4 regions of the Pseudomonas sp. DW-iso3 genome follow, and region 1 is predicted to be linked to each of the others. Evidence: predicted binding sites of a transcription regulator. Region 1 holds the regulator's gene; each other region holds the start of a gene.
The links. The regulator sigma-54, encoded in region 1, starts transcription at its own class of promoters, with help from an activator protein. The targets are predictions, from matches to a motif close to ANTGGCATNNANNTTGCTNT.

Region 1 (3,904 bases):
GAACGGCCGGGGGTCAGGATGGTTTCAAGTCGGATCATGGGGGGAGAGTTAACGACCTGTGCCCTGAAGCAGGCTCAGATTCTTTTCCTTATGCTTTTTAAGTTGGCGGTCAAGCTTGTCTGTGAGCAAGTCGATTGATGCATACATGTCTTCATGCTCGGCATTGGCGACTACTTCGCCACCGGGTATCTGGAGAGTCGCCTCAATTTTCTGCTGAAGCTTGTCGACCTTCATGATGACTTGCACATTGGTGATCTTGTCGAAATGACCCTCAAGCCGTTTCAGCTTCTGCTCGACGTATTCGCGCAATGGAGGGGTGACTTCTACATGGTGTCCACTGATGTTGACTTGCATACAGCTTCTCCTTCGTTGCCAGTGCATAAAGCGGCAGGTAGGACTACCTGCCACTGGAACGCTGTGGCCCGCCCGTCACATCAAACGCTTACGCTCGCTGGAAGGCGCGATCCCAAGGGATTCGCGGTACTTGGCGACGGTTCGACGGGCGACCTGAATGCCTTGTGCCTCCAGTAAACCAGCGATCTTACTGTCACTCAATGGCTTTTTCTGATTTTCCGCAGCAACCAGTTTTTTGATGATCGCGCGAATCGCCGTGGACGAGCATTCACCGCCTTCGGAGGTGCTGACATGGCTGGAGAAAAAGTATTTCAGTTCATAAATACCCCGTGGGGTATGCATGAATTTCTGGGTGGTCACCCGGGAAATCGTCGATTCATGCATGCCAACCGCTTCGGCGATGTCATGCAGTACCAGCGGTTTCATCGCCTCGTCGCCGTATTCCAGGAAGCCGCGCTGGTGCTCGACGATCTGAGTGGCCACTTTCATCAGGGTTTCGTTGCGGCTTTGCAGGCTCTTGATGAACCAGCGCGCTTCCTGCAACTGGTTGCGCATGAAGGTGTTGTCGGCGCTGGTATCGGCGCGACGTACGAAACCGGCGTATTGCGGGTTGACGCGCAGGCGCGGCACCGACTCCTGGTTCAGCTCTACCAGCCAGCGCTCGTTGTCCTTGCGTACGATGACGTCGGGGACTACGTATTCGGCTTCGCTCGACTCGATTTGCGAGCCTGGGCGCGGGTTGAGGCTCTGTACCAGCTCGATGACCTGGCGCAGGTCGTCTTCCTTGAGCTTCATGCGGCGCATCAACTGGCTGTAGTCGCGGCTGCCGAGCAAGTCGATGTAGTCGGTGACCAGGCGCTGGGCCTCGGTGAGCCAGGCCGTCTTGGCCGGCAGTTGGCGCAATTGCAGCAACAGGCATTCGCTGAGGGTGCGTGCGCCGATGCCGGCGGGCTCGAACTGCTGGATGCGGTGCAGGACGGCTTCAATCTCGTCCAGCTCGATATCCAGTTCCGGGTCGAAGGCTTCAAGAATTTCTTCAAGCGTCTCGTCCAGATAACCCTGGTTGTTGATGCAGTCGATCAGGGTCACGGCGATCAAGCGATCGGTGTCCGACATCGGCGCCAGGTTCAGTTGCCAGAGCAGATGGCTCTGCAGGCTCTCGCCAACGGAGGTGCGGGTGGTGAAGTCCCACTCGTCATCGTCATTGCTGGGCAGGCTGCTGGCGCTGGTCTGGTAGACGTCTTCCCAGGCCGTGTCGACGGGAAGCTCGTTGGGGATGCGTTCGTTCCAATCGCCTTCCTCAAGGTTATCCACCGTAGGGGCGGTTTCCTGATAGGAGGGTTCCTGCACGTCGGAATTGGGTTTTTGCTCGATGTTATCGGCCAGCGGGTCTGCATTATCGAAGTCGTCGCCTTCTTCCTGGCGTTCGAGCATCGGGTTGGACTCCAAGGCCTCCTGGATTTCCTGTTGCAGGTCCAGGGTCGACAATTGGAGCAGGCGGATGGCCTGTTGCAGCTGCGGTGTCATCGTCAGCTGCTGGCCCATTCTCAGGACTAGCGATGGTTTCATGGCAGGGGCTTAACACCTTATTCGCCGGCGCAATGCGCCATCCACGACAGGGCGCGTGAGCGCCAAACATAAGCAAATTATATGCCTGATGTCGGGGGCTTTGCCTAGAGCGCGGTAACAATAAAAATCCGGAGGTTTTCATTGACTCCCGCGCACCTCGGCAAACGGCCGTGACACCACGGTGTTTACAGGCGGAACTCGTGACCCAGGTACACTTCCTTGACCAGATCGTTGGCCAGGATGGTGGCCGAGTCACCTTCGGCGATCAGTTGGCCATCGTTGACGATATACGCGGTTTCGCAGATATCGAGGGTCTCACGGACGTTGTGGTCAGTGATCAGCACGCCAATGCCCTTGGCCTTGAGGTGATGGATGATCTGCTTGATGTCGCCGACCGAGATCGGGTCGACGCCGGCAAACGGTTCGTCCAGCAGAATGAACTTGGGGGCAGTGGCCAGGGCGCGGGCGATTTCCACACGACGACGCTCACCACCGGACAGGCTCATGCCGAGGTTGTCGCGAATGTGGTTGATGTGGAATTCCTGCAGCAGGCTTTCCAGTTCCTTGCGGCGGCCGTCACGGTCGAGTTCCTTGCGGGTCTCGAGGATCGCCATGATGTTATCGGCGACCGACAGTTTGCGGAAGATCGACGCCTCCTGCGGGAGATAGCCGATACCGGCGCGTGCACGGCCGTGCATCGGCTGGTGGCTCACGTCCAGGTCGTCGATCAGCACGCGACCCTGGTCCGCCTGGACCAGGCCGACGATCATGTAGAAGCAGGTGGTCTTGCCGGCACCGTTGGGGCCGAGCAAGCCGACGATCTGGCCGCTGTCGATCGACAGGCTGACGTCGCGCACGACCTGACGGCTTTTATAGGCCTTGGCCAGATGCTGGGCTTTCAGGGTTGCCATTACTCGGCCTTCTTCTTCGGCTGGATAACCATGTCGATGCGTGGGCGTGGTGCAGTGACCTTGCTGCCATTGGCACGACCGGCGTTAGCGATCTGTTTCACGGTGTCGTAGGTGATTTTCTCGCCTTCCGTGGAGTTGCCATCGGGGCTGAGCACCTTGGCCTGATCGATCAGCACGATGCGGTTCTGCTGGGCGTGGTACTGGATGGTCTTGCCGTAGCCTTTCATCGGGCCGGTGTCGGTAGGCGACTGCTTCTGTTCGAAGTAAGCCAGGTTGCCCACGGAAGTCACCACGTCGATGTCGCCGGCAGCGGTGCGAGTCAGGGTCACCGTATTACCGGTGATCTTCATCGAACCCTGGGTAATGATCACGCCACCGGTGTAGGTGGCGACACCTTGCTTGTCATCCAGCTGCGCATCGTCAGCCGAGATGTGGATCGGCTGCTGGCTATCGTTCGGCAGAGCCCAGGCGCTCACGCTTCCCAGTGCTGCGCCCAGACCGAGCAAAATAGGGAGAGTTTTAACGAGCCTCATACTGTCCTCTTACGTTCGATAGCAGGTGTATCCTGCTTTCTTTCAAATACGCTTTCATTCCCTTGCCAGTCGATACACCGCCAGCGCCGTCGATTCTAACGTCTTGCTCGGTCTGCGCATATTGCTTCTGCGGGAATACGGTCATGCGACTGCTGGTAATCACGGTATCGCGGTTCTGCGCGTCAGTGCGGGCGACGCGTACCGAGTCGATCAATTCAACTTCGGTACCGTCCGGGTTGACCTCGCCACGCTTGCTGGTGACGTGCCAGGGGAATTCGGTGCCGCGGTACAGATTCAGGTCGGGGTTGGTCAGCAGGGTGACTTCGGATGCCTTCAAGTGTTCGACTTTGTCCGATGTCATTTCGTACTGCACTTTGCCGTCAGGTAGGAACTGTACGCTGTAGGCATTGGTGGCGTAATAGTCGATAGCGCCTTGGTCAGCCTGCGCAACAGGCTGGTCGAGAAAGCGCTCCGGGCTGATATTCCAGTAGCCCACCGCCAGGAGCAGCGCGGCGATGACCCCGAATAACAGGAAGT
Region 2 (3,904 bases), on a different contig from region 1:
ATTGGCACCATGCCCAAGCCGAAAAGCGTGCCCCTGCTGCCGCCGATGTTTGGCGAGAAACCTACGGACAACAGTGCATTCCAGATCAACGGCCGCCTGCTCAGCAATGAGATGAGGCTGCAATTGCGCAACGAAGAGCGGCGCGATGTGGAAGGTGCAGCGCTGGATTTCGAGTTCAAGCAGTAAACTTTTCCCACAAAGGTGACGTCGACCGCCGACCATGTGTCGGAGACTGATCAGTCACTTTTGTTTTCTGCGAAAAACCACTGTTAGGCCATTTTAAAACGGCTGTTTTAGGGCGTACCCTAGCCCGGCCATCCACATTGAGTCGTCGAGGACCTGCTGGTCATGAATTGCCGTGAAGGCTGTGGCGCGTGCTGCATCGCCCCCTCCATCAGTTCGCCATTACCCGGAATGCCACAGGGCAAACCGGCAGGCGAACGCTGCCTGCACCTGTCGGTCGAACAACTGTGCCTGCTGTTCGGTCAGCCGGAGCGACCGGCGGTATGCAGTGATTTCAAGGCGAATATCGAGGTCTGCGGCACCGACCAGGCCGATGCGATCCGTTTGATCGGCTGGTGGGAGCACATGACGGCGGCTTGATGGGCTTTACTATCGGAACTTCAACAATAAGGAATACAACAATGGGTTCGCTGAAACGAATGGCTGTGTTGTGCGGTTTTACGGTGTTGTTTGCTGCCACTGCCCAGGCTGAGGACTGGCAAGTCGCCAAGGACGAAGACGGTATCAAGGTGTCCCTGAGCGAAATTGCCGGCTCTAAATACAAGGCGTATCGCGGTGTAACGGTGATCAAGGCGCCAGTGGCAAAAGTCGTCGCCCTCCAGGAAGACGTAGCCGGTGCCTGTGCCTGGATCCACGAGTGCAAGTCCCAGAAGCTGGTCGATAAGAAAGGCGACGAGAGTTGGACCTACACCCAATTCAAAGCCCCGTTTCCCGTGACGGACCGTGATTCCTACCTGCATATCACCACGACCAAGGCGGCCGACGGCACGCTGACGCGTAAGCTGGAAGGTGTGCCGACCTACAAGCCTGAAGAAAAAGGCTACGTACGTGTCGCCCAGGTCGACGGCTTCTGGAAGCTGGTGCCCAAAGGCGACAACCAAACCGAAGTCACCTACCAGGTGCACACCGAGCCAGGCGGCAGCGTGCCATCGTGGCTGGCCAACAAGTTCGTGGTGGACGCACCGTACAACACCTTGAAAGCCTTGAAAGAACGCGCTGAAAAGTAAGCGCAGTTGATCAGGTGTCTCCTACCTTGGGTGGAACGTTTGCCGAGCCCCCAAGGTCCAGATAGAAGTAAGCCCACACACGGGTTTTATCGAGGAGGCACCGATGCAAAAGTGGCAGATTACCTTCGTTGATGATCACGGCGTGAAGTCCGTCGAGCAGTTCACCTGCGACCAGAAGCCCAGCCTCGAAGATGCGGCACACATGATTCGCAACAAGTTGGTGCCCGTTGCCGCCGAACTCGATCTCAACGACTTCGAAGGCCGCCAGCCCGAACCTACGCTCAAGATCCTCAAAGACCAGAACGGTATCCAGATTCTCGACATCTCTCCCGCCGCCTGAACATTCCCTGTACACCCTTAAAACCCCTCTGGTGGAGGCGAAAGCTTCGCGCTACTCTGCAAGGGAGATCAGCGAATGAATCGCTAGGTTCTGGTCTTGTCAGCTACATGCTTGTTTTCCAGCGGTGAAGTTATTGCCGTAGTTCCCACGCCAGTAAGGCGTGGGCTTCGGGAAGCACGGAAAGTCTATCCATCAATTCGAGGAGCACTTTTCATGAGCACAGCCTATCAAGAAGACATCAGCACCAACGTCCTGCGCCGCATGAAAGAAGGCGGTTTCGACTTCTCGCGTTTTCACCCCATCGAGTTCTACGCCATTTTCCCGGATGAGGAACGTGCGCGCAGGGCTGCGGGTGAGTTTCGTGGGGAATCCCTGAATGCCCAGGTCAGTGCGCGCGACGACGGCGCCTGGTACCTGGAGCTGAGTAAAATCATGTCGGCCACCTACGATGGCATAGGAGACTTCGAGCAGGACTTCGGGGCGGTGGTCGAGCCGCTGGGCGGGATCATCGAGGGATGGGGCGTGAAGCAGGAGGTGCGTGGGTTACCCATGTAGCAGCAGTTTATGAGCAGCACAGCGTGTCGGCTGACCTTTTGGGTCGGCCGATTTTGTTTGTGCAGCATGCTCAACATCGCCCTCGCTGCTACATGTTTCAGGGCGCAAAAAAAACCACCCAAGAGGGTGGCTTAAAGGGAAGAGCGGTTCGCTGAAGCGCTAGGACGTGTCCTGTTCAGCAGATGGGCCGATTATCCGCAGACTTGGCCAGGCAGTGAAATCAACTCTGACTATGCTGTTGATAGTCAAAGCCCGCATTGCGATGAAGCGTCGGGCGGTGCACCGGGCATTCTGCGCACCAGGACGGTGCGACTGGATTCTGGTTGTAATTCAACTCACTGATTTTTAAGTGTTTATGCCGCTGGCACGGGCCTTGCGATGGTTCTTTCGCCCGGGTGACAAGGAGTTCGGCATGATCCGCACTTATTACGATGAAATGTACGATGGGGCAGGCCAGGTCCGGCCTCATTACCGCGAGTTCGCGCGCTGGTTGGCCGACACCCCTGATGATCTGTTGGCCCAGCGCCGACGCGAGGCCGATTTGCTGTTTCACCGCGCCGGGATCACCTTCACGCTTTATGGCGACGAGCAGGGCACCGAGCGGTTGATTCCTTTCGATACCATCCCGCGCAGTATTCCGGCCAGCGAATGGCGGATTGTCGAGCGCGGCTGTATCCAGCGGGTCAAGGCGCTGAACATGTTTCTCGCCGATCTGTACCACGAACAGCGCATCATCAAGGCCGGAATCATTCCCGCCGAACAGGTGCTGGCCAACGAGCAATACCAGTTGGCGATGCAGGGCTTGGACCTGCATCGTGACCTTTATTCCCACATCTCCGGCGTCGACCTCGTACGCGATGGTGACGGCACCTATTACGTGCTCGAGGACAACCTGCGCACACCGAGCGGCGTGAGCTACATGCTCGAAGACCGTAAGATGATGATGCGCCTGTTCCCCGAACTGTTCGCCGCCCAGCGCATCGCGCCCATCGACCACTACCCCAACCTGTTGCTGGACACCTTGAAAAGCTCCAGCCCTCTGGATAATCCCAGCGTGGTCGTGCTGACGCCGGGCCGTTTCAACAGCGCGTTCTTCGAACATGCCTTTCTCGCGCGAGAAATGGGCGTGGAACTGGTGGAGGGCGCCGATCTGTTCGTGCGCGATGACCGTGTCTTCATGCGCACTACCGACGGGCCCAAGGCCGTGGACGTGATCTACCGCCGTCTCGATGACGCGTTCCTCGACCCATTGGCTTTCAACCCGGCGTCCATGCTTGGTGTGCCGGGCCTGCTTGCGGCCTATCGCTCGGGTAATGTGGTGCTGGCCAATGCGATTGGCACCGGCGTGGCGGATGACAAGTCGGTATACCCTTTCGTCACCGAGATGATCCGTTTTTACCTGGATGAAGAACCCATCCTGAAGAACGTTCCGACGTTCCAGTGCCGTAAGCCCGACGAACTGTCCCACGTGCTGGCCAACCTGCCAGACCTGGTGGTAAAGGAAACCCAAGGCTCAGGCGGCTACGGCATGCTGGTGGGCCCAGCGTCCACCGTTGCGGAAATCGAAGCCTTCCGCGCCCGTATCAAGGCCAAGCCCCACGCCTATATCGCCCAGCCGACCCTGTGTTTATCCACGTGCCCGACCTTTGTCGAAAACGGCATCGCGCCGCGTCATATCGACCTGCGCCCGTTTGTGTTGTCCGGCAAGGAAACCCGTGTCGTGCCTGGCGGCTTGACCCGAGTGGCACTGCGCGAAGGC
Region 3 (3,904 bases), on a different contig from region 1:
ACCGTTGCCGATGCTGTTCTGGCCGGTGCCCAGTTTGGAGGCGGCGTAAATGTCCGCGAACTCCGCACGGGACGACTTGAAGCCCGTGGTCGCCACGTTGGCGATGTTGTTGCCGGTCACGTCCAGTTGTTTGTTGGCCGCATAGAGCCCGCTAAGGCCGATATTAAAAGACATGTTTCTCTCCCTCTGCCGTATTTAGCCGGCTCTATGTACCGATAGTCTGAATTTGCGACAGCTTGACGCTGCCCATGCCGCCTGCCAGGTTCAGCAGCATTTCGCCGCCGGTCTTGCTCAAGGTCACGCTCGTTACCGTTGCCGGCAGCGAAGTGCTCAGGGCGACGGCATCACCCTTGTCGTTCTTGGTGGTGGCATTGAAGGTGTAGGTGCCCGCAGGAGCGACCTCACCCTTGTCGTTTTTGCCATCCCAGATAAAGCTCTGGGTACCGGCGCTCTGGGCCCCCATTTCGATGGTGCGCACCACATTGCCGTCTTTGTCAGTGATCTTGACGGAGACATTGCCGGTCGCCGCTGTGACATCCACCGATCCGGTCATGCTCTTGCTGGTATCAACCATGGCCTTGTCGGTCTGGATGATGATCGAGCGCCCGACCAGCGACGACGCCTGCAGCGCTTGCGACGAGCTGAAGTTGCTGGAGATCGCATTCACCGAATCATTCAGGGTGTTGATGCCTTCCAGGCTGCTGAACTGCGCCAGTTGGGCCACGAACGCGCCGTTGTCTTGCGGCGACAGCGGGTTCTGGTTTTTCAGTTGGGTGACCAACAGCTGCAAGAACGCATCCTTGCCCAGCGATTGTTTGCCCGTGGCCTTATTGGCAGCATCAGTGACGCTGCTGTTGTCCTGGGCAGTTTTGACCTTGGAATTGAAAAGGTCCTGGACTGGCGTGTTGTTACTCGTATCAACGATGGCCATTATTTGGCGCCCCTTATCACTGACCCAGGGTCAGGACCTTCTGCATCATGGTTTTGGCAGTGTTCATCATTTCCGCATTGGTCTGGAACGAGCGGCTGGCGGAAATCATGTCGGCCATTTCCTCGACCACGTTGACGTTCGGGTAATAGACATAACCCTTTTCGTTCGCGGCGGGATGGTTGGGTTCGTAGCGGGCTTCAAGGTTGCTCTGGTCTTCGACCACACCCAGCACTTGCACGCCGGAGCCTGCGGCCCCCTGGTCCTGGAACAACGAATCACTGCCACCTGCCTGGCCGCCCTGGAACATGGTGGCGAACACCGGGTGACGGGCGCGGTAAGTCTGGTCAATGCTCGAAGACACGGTCTCGGCGTTGGCGATGTTACTGGCGACGGTGTTCAAGCGCGTGGTCTGCGCGCTCATGCCACTGCCGGCAATATTGAAAACACTGGACAGGGACATGGCTTACTCTCCACGCAGGGCTGACATCAGCCCTTTGAATTTGCTGTTAAGCAGGGTGAAGCTGGCCTGGAAGTTCACCGAGTTCTCGGCGTAGGCCGATTGCTCCAGCTGCGCGTCGACGGTGTTCTGGTCGATCGACGGCTGCATCGGCGTGCGATACAGCAGCGACTCGTCACCATTGCTCAGGCCTTGCGCTTCGATATGACGGCTGTTGGTCATGTTCAAGGCGAAGGTGCCGTTCTTGGTCTTGTCCTGCTGTGCAGCGAGCACGGCGGAGAAGTCCAAATCCCGAGCCTTGTAGTTCGGGGTGTCGGCGTTGGCAATGTTGTTGGCCAGGACTTCGGCACGCTGGGCGCGGAAGCCCAGGGCTTGTTCGTGGATACCGAGCGCTTTATCGAAGCTGATGCTCATGGTGGAAACCTTTAAGGGCTGACCTGCTGTTCGTTAACTGGGTTATAGCAAGGTGCATGCCAATCTACTGAAGGCCAGTAAATCAAGGGCTTGAGGGGAGATTGCCGGGTGGCAATGCCAGAAAAGCGGCAAACGCTTTCCGCGTGGCGCCAGTAAAGCGGCAATGGGGGGTTGCCGCTATTGGGAGGGTTGCCGCAAAACAAATGTGGGAGCGGGCTTGCTCGCGAATGCGGTGGAGCAGTCAACTTATCTATGACTGACAGACCTTATTCGCGAGCAAGCCCGCTCCCACATTTAGGTTTGCGTACTATTTGGCCTGGTAAATGATCCCAGGGCTGCACTGCACCATCTGATAATGGTCCGGCAGACCATTTAGCGCTTCCGAAGCGCCGAGGAACAGATAGCCGCCGCGCTTGAGCGTGCCATGGATGCGCAGCAGGATGTCTTTCTTCACTTCGGCCGAGAAGTAGATCAGCACGTTGCGGCAGAACACCATGTCGAACTTGCCCAGGCTGGCGTAGCTGTCGAGCAGGTTGAACGAGCGAAACTCCACACGGTTCTTGATCGGCGCCTTGACCGCCCAACGCCCAGCCCCTTTCGGGTCGAAGTAACGTTGCAGGCGTTCCTGGGACAAACCACGGCCCAGGGCCAGGCTGTCGTACTCGCCGGTCTTGCAATTGGTGAGCATGGTGCCGGAGAGGTCGGTGGCGACGATTTGCGCTCCGGCCTTCAACTGGCCCATGTTAGTCCGCTCAAACTCATCGATGGACATCGAAATCGAGTAGGGCTCCTGCCCCGAAGAGCAGGCGGCCGACCAGATCCGCAGGCGCTGGCCCGGGCTGGCCTTGATAGCCTCCGGCAGCACTTTGTTCTTGAGCACTTCAAAGGGGTAGGTGTCACGAAACCACAGGGTTTCGTTGGTGGTCATGGCATCGACCACCATCTCCTTGAGCCCGCTGCGCGGCTGCCCCTGGATGCGCTGAACCAGCTCACCCAACGACTTGATGCCCTGCTGCTCCATCAGTTTGTTGAGACGGCTGGATACCAGGTACTGCTTGTTTTCACCGAGCAATATGCCACAGGCTTTTTCCAGGAAGACCCGGAACTGCTCGAAATCCAAATTACCCGTAGACAATGATACCGCCTCTTAAATCGTGTGACCGCCAGGGGAAATGCCCCCTAGCCGTGATCTGCTGCCTTGATCCGGTCGACTACCCGGGATGCCAGGTCATCAGGACGGAATTTGGCCAGGAAGTCATCGGCACCGACCTTCTTGACCATCGCCTGGTTGAATACCCCCGACAACGAAGTATGCAGGATGATGTGCAATTTTTGCATGCGTGGATCGTTGCGTATCTCGGCCGTGAGGGTGTAGCCGTCCATTTCCGGCATCTCGATGTCGGAGATCATCATCAAGAATTCTTCTTCCGGCTTCTTGCCGTCGTCCACCAGCTTGCGCAGGTAATCCAACGCTTGGCGACCGTCGTTGAGGGCCACTACCTCCACGCCGACGGTCTGCAGGCAACGGGTCACCTGTTTACGCGCCACCGAGGAGTCGTCCACCGTCAGCACCCGCAGGGAAACGGCCTTGTGCGCGGTTTCGGCGTCCACCACCCCCACGGAAATCGTTTCCGAGGTCGGCGCCACTTCGGCGAGGATCTTCTCCACGTCGATGATTTCCACCAACTGGTTATCCACCCGTGTCACCGCCGTGAGGTAGTGATCGCGACCGGTGCCCTTGGGCGGCGGATGGATCTCTTCCCAGTTCATGTTGACGATGCGCTCCACCGAGCGCACCAGAAAACCCTGGGTCTTGGTGTTGTACTCGGTAATGATAACGAACGGGCTCTCACGGTCCTGCAATCCTGCCGAACCCGTGGCCAGGGCCAGGTCAAGAATCGGGATCGTCGCACCACGGATGTTGGCAACGCCACACACCACCGGGCTGGACTTGGGCATGATCGTCAACTTGGGGCATTGCAGCACTTCCCGCACCTTGAACACGTTGATGCCATACAGCTGCTTGCCATCCAGGCGAAAAAGCAACAACTCCAGGCGATTCTGCCCTACCAGCTGTGTGCGCTGGTTTACTGAATCCATTA
Region 4 (3,904 bases), on a different contig from region 1:
TACGGAAAGGCAAGAGCAAGTGTTATGCCAGAGTTGTCTGGTGGATTTGGAAGAGGGCTACGATATTGGCCATGGAACAGGTCCCATGCGGGAGCGGGCTTGCTCGCGAAAGCAATAGGTCAGTCGACTGATTCAGCGACTGATACACCGCTTTCGCGAGCAAGCCCGCTCCCACATTTGGGCCTGTGCAGGGCTCGAGTCAGGCGTAGTAATCGACGGCGCTGGAGCCGATTACGGTTGAGGTGACCGGCGCCACGGCTTCAGCCACATCAATGTGGCTACCACTGTCGCTGTTATCACCACCGCGCCCGCCGCTGCCGCTCACGCCACGGGTCTGGGCCTGTTGCTGCTGTTGCTCCTGGCCACGGGACTGGTCGGACACGTTCACATCCACTTGGCCCATGCCCTGCTGGGCGAACATCTCCCGCAAACGGCCGGACTGGCTTTCCAACGCTTCACGTACCACCGGATGGGCGCTCATGAAGTTGACCTGGGCCTGCTGGTCGGCGGTCATGTTGACCTTGATGTCCAGGCGACCGAGTTCAGCCGGCTGCAACTGGATCTCCGCCGACTTGAGGTTGGCGCTGGACAGGTACATCACGCGGTTGACGATTTCGTCGGTCCAGCCGCTCTGGTGCATGGCCAATGGTGCATTGGTCACCGGCGGCAAGGCGTTGGCGGTCTTCGGCGTGGCGGCTTGCGTCAACGCGGCCAGACGGTTGGCGAAGTCATCGACACGGGTGTCGCTGCTGGCGTTCTTCAGGTCCTTGAGACCGTCGTCGATCAGCCCGCTGAAAGCCTTGTCACCGCCCTGGTCAGTGCTGTCCTTGGTGGCTTGCTGGTCGACCATAGTGGCCAGGCCTGCGGCAAAGTTCTGTGCGGCGGTGGGTTGATCCAGGGTCGGTGCCGGAGCGTTTTTTGCCTGGGCCTGACTGCTGGCCGACACGTGACCGCCCTGCTCCATCGCCAGGCGCACGGCGGGCATGGCGTCCAGGGGATCGGCCTCTGGATCGAAGGCCGGCTTGGCCTGCTCAGTCGCAGCGACCGGCGCCGCCACCACCGGCAGGGCTTTTTCATCCTTGTTGGTGACAGGCGCTGGGGTTTCAACCGGCACGGCCACCGGGGTGACGGTGGCAATCAATGCAGGGTCGACGACCGGGTCCACCGGGGGCTGCTGCACCAGGGACGGGTCGGCGGGCGCGTCGTCATCCTTGCTGGCACTGTCGTCGGTGTTGGCCGGAGGTGTGGCAGGCAAGGGTTTGCCGCTATCGGCAACGGCTGGTGTGCTGGCGGCAGGCTTGTCGTTGCCCGCTGCCGGCTTGGCGCTGGCGTCGGAAGGCTTGCCTGCGGTGGATTTGGGCGCGTTGTCGTCGGCCTTGGCCGTGGGCTTGGAACCCTGGCTGGCAAACACTTGAGCGAAGCCAGGGCCCTTGTCCCGTGGGTCCGCTGCCACTGCCGGTGGGTTGGCGGTGGGCGCTTGAGGCTTGGCCGCGGGGGCAGCCTGAAGGAGCGAATTCGGGGCGACTGGCATAGGTAAAGGTCTCCACTGCATAGGGATCGGGGATGCAGTATCTGGAGGTAGAGCAAGAGTTGGGCCAGGTTGGTATATCGACCGAGTAAATATCCATTTTCTCGGTAACGGCCGCTTAGGGCTTCGCGCTTACAGCGACTCAAACCCCAAACCGCTGCCGCTCCGACTCATACATCGGCTTAACCAACGCAAACTCATGATCAATCTGATCCACGAGCGCCCCCAAATCCGTAGTGGATTCAACCGACTCAACCTCCAGCCGCTGACACAACTGCGCCAACCGCACCGCCCCAAGGTTACCGCTACTCCCCTTGAAACTATGCGCAATCCGCCCCAACGCCTTCGCATCATCCCGCGCCTTGCGCAGCGCCTCGACGCGCTTCTGGGAATCATCGAGAAAGGTATCAAGCAACTTCGGATACTCGCCTTCCATGACTTCCTGCAAACCCGACAACACCGCCGGGTCCAGATGTAGATCAACCACTTGCTCGCTCCTTGATCAAGAATCGGCGGATTATGCCAGAGCCTCCCAGGAAAACTCCACGCACACACTGCGCCCACCATCCGACCAGCCTACCTCGCTGCTCAACTGCCGTACCAGACTCAAGCCACGGCCAGACAGACGGTCGATATCCAGCGGCCGCGCCAGCACCTGCTCCACATCAAACCCCGAACCGCTGTCTTCAATGCGCAGGGTCATCTTCCCACCCGCCCCGATCGGCACCACCTGCACATGCACCCGTATATACCCGCTATTGAGTTGCGCGAGGCGGTCATTACGCTGACGGTAATACTCGGCAAACCCTTGGGCGTCACGCTTGAGCCGAGAGTCCAGACCCAAGACGCCGTGCTCAAGGGCATTGGAATACAGCTCCGCCATCACGCTGTAGAGCGCCCCACTTTGCTCACGCAACCCATGAATCTCCAACAACAGTTGCAGTAGATACGGCAACGGGTTGTAACGCTTCAAGGTCTCGGCGCGAAACTCGAAACTCACCGACCAATCCAGCGGACACGACTGCCCGCTGTCCGCATACAACGGCCCCGTGGCGCGCAGTTGCTGGTCAGGCTGCAAGGTGATTTCCACCATGCTCACGTCATCGCGCACTTCACCGCGAAACGCCGCCAGGGCCTGTTCGATGTCTTCAAATAAACGATCAGGCTCGCGATTGGCGGCAAACACCTGTTGCAAGCGTTCAGCGCCGAACAGTTGATCGTTGGCATCGGCGGTATCCAACACCCCATCAGACAGCAGGAACACCCGGTCACCCAGGGCCATGGGCCAGACTTCAGTACGATCATCAAAGGCTTGCGCCGACAGTACCCCCAACGGCAAGTGCCGCGATTCCAGCGGCGTGCGCCGGCCGGTGGCGATTTCATGCCTGTAGCCTTCGGGCATGCCGCCGTTCCATACCTCCACCACCCGTCGCTGCGTGCTCAGGCACAACAGGGTGGCGCAGCAGAACATGTCCACCGGCAGGATACGTTTGAGTTTGGCGTTCATCTCCCGCAGGGTCTGCGCGAGGCCATAGCCTTTGGCGGTCATGCCATAGAACACTTCCGCCAGAGGCATGGCCCCCACCGCTGCCGGCAGGCCATGGCCGGTGAAGTCGCCGAGCAGCACGTGCATATCACCGGACGGCGTGTAGGCCGCCAACAACAGGTCACCGTTGAACAGCGCATAGGGCGATTGCAGGTAGCGAATATTCGGCGCGGCATTGATACAGCCCGAATGCGCGACCTTATCGAACACCGCCTTGGCCACTCGCTGCTCATGCAGGAGATAGTCGTGATGCTTGGCGATCAGGTCGCGCTGCTGCAAGACCGTCGCCTGCAACCGACGCAGGCGGTCCATGGCGTTGATCTTCGCCGCGAGAATAAGCTGGTTGTAGGGTTTGGGCAGGAAGTCATCACCGCCGGCATCCAGGCACTGGGCCAGCGCTTCGCTCTCGCGCAGGGAGGTGAGGAAAATCAGCGGCACCAACTCTTCACCCGCCAACTGCTTGATCCGCCGTGCCGCCTCAAAGCCGTCCATCACCGGCATCAGGGCATCCATCAACACCAGTTGCGGGCGCTCACGGCTAAACACGTCGACCGCTTCAGCGCCATTGGTGGCCGTGAGTACCTGGTGACCTTGGCGCCGCACGATGGTCGACAGCAACAGCAAATCGGCGGCGCTGTCTTCGGCAATCAGGATCGTCAGCGGTTCAAGGACCGGGGCCAGGGCGCTCAACTGATGTCGAACAGCTTGTCGAAGTTGGAGATGGCGAGGATCTTGCGCACGTCTGAGTTGCTATTGACCACCCTGACCTCCGACTGGTCGCCACCCGCGTGGTCACGCAGGAGCAGGAGCATGCCCAAGGCCGAACTGTC

Region 2: the regulator sigma-54 is predicted to act here: its motif matches at 2,506-2,525, upstream of AC4PS7_RS09855 (circularly permuted type 2 ATP-grasp protein).
Region 3: the regulator sigma-54 is predicted to act here: its motif matches at 1,847-1,866, upstream of flgB (flagellar basal body rod protein FlgB).
Region 4: the regulator sigma-54 is predicted to act here: its motif matches at 1,581-1,600, upstream of AC4PS7_RS11090 (flagellar hook-length control protein FliK).

What each region holds. Positions count from the first base shown of each region.
Region 1 is NZ_JBZXDZ010000001.1:224,001-227,904, forward strand. Features, by position in the region: gene ptsN (PTS IIA-like nitrogen regulatory protein PtsN) at 1-38, opposite strand, end outside; gene hpf (ribosome hibernation-promoting factor, HPF/YfiA family) at 49-354, opposite strand; gene AC4PS7_RS01085 (RNA polymerase factor sigma-54) at 430-1,923, opposite strand; gene lptB (LPS export ABC transporter ATP-binding protein) at 2,109-2,834, opposite strand; gene lptA (lipopolysaccharide transport periplasmic protein LptA) at 2,834-3,367, opposite strand; gene lptC (LPS export ABC transporter periplasmic protein LptC) at 3,354-3,904, opposite strand, start outside.
Region 2 is NZ_JBZXDZ010000003.1:153,951-157,854, forward strand. Features, by position in the region: gene AC4PS7_RS09830 (hypothetical protein) at 1-186, shown strand, start outside; gene AC4PS7_RS09835 (YkgJ family cysteine cluster protein) at 349-603, shown strand; gene AC4PS7_RS09840 (START domain-containing protein) at 645-1,250, shown strand; gene AC4PS7_RS09845 (hypothetical protein) at 1,354-1,590, shown strand; gene AC4PS7_RS09850 (ribonuclease E inhibitor RraB) at 1,804-2,145, shown strand; gene AC4PS7_RS09855 (circularly permuted type 2 ATP-grasp protein) at 2,558-3,904, shown strand, end outside.
Region 3 is NZ_JBZXDZ010000003.1:91,188-95,091, reverse strand. Features, by position in the region: gene flgE (flagellar hook protein FlgE) at 1-174, opposite strand, end outside; gene flgD (flagellar hook assembly protein FlgD) at 206-931, opposite strand; gene flgC (flagellar basal body rod protein FlgC) at 948-1,391, opposite strand; gene flgB (flagellar basal body rod protein FlgB) at 1,395-1,802, opposite strand; gene cheR (protein-glutamate O-methyltransferase CheR) at 2,110-2,937, opposite strand; gene AC4PS7_RS09525 (chemotaxis protein CheV) at 2,982-3,904, opposite strand, start outside.
Region 4 is NZ_JBZXDZ010000003.1:425,923-429,826, reverse strand. Features, by position in the region: gene AC4PS7_RS11090 (flagellar hook-length control protein FliK) at 200-1,531, opposite strand; gene AC4PS7_RS11085 (Hpt domain-containing protein) at 1,671-2,015, opposite strand; gene AC4PS7_RS11080 (ATP-binding SpoIIE family protein phosphatase) at 2,046-3,764, opposite strand; gene AC4PS7_RS11075 (STAS domain-containing protein) at 3,761-3,904, opposite strand, start outside.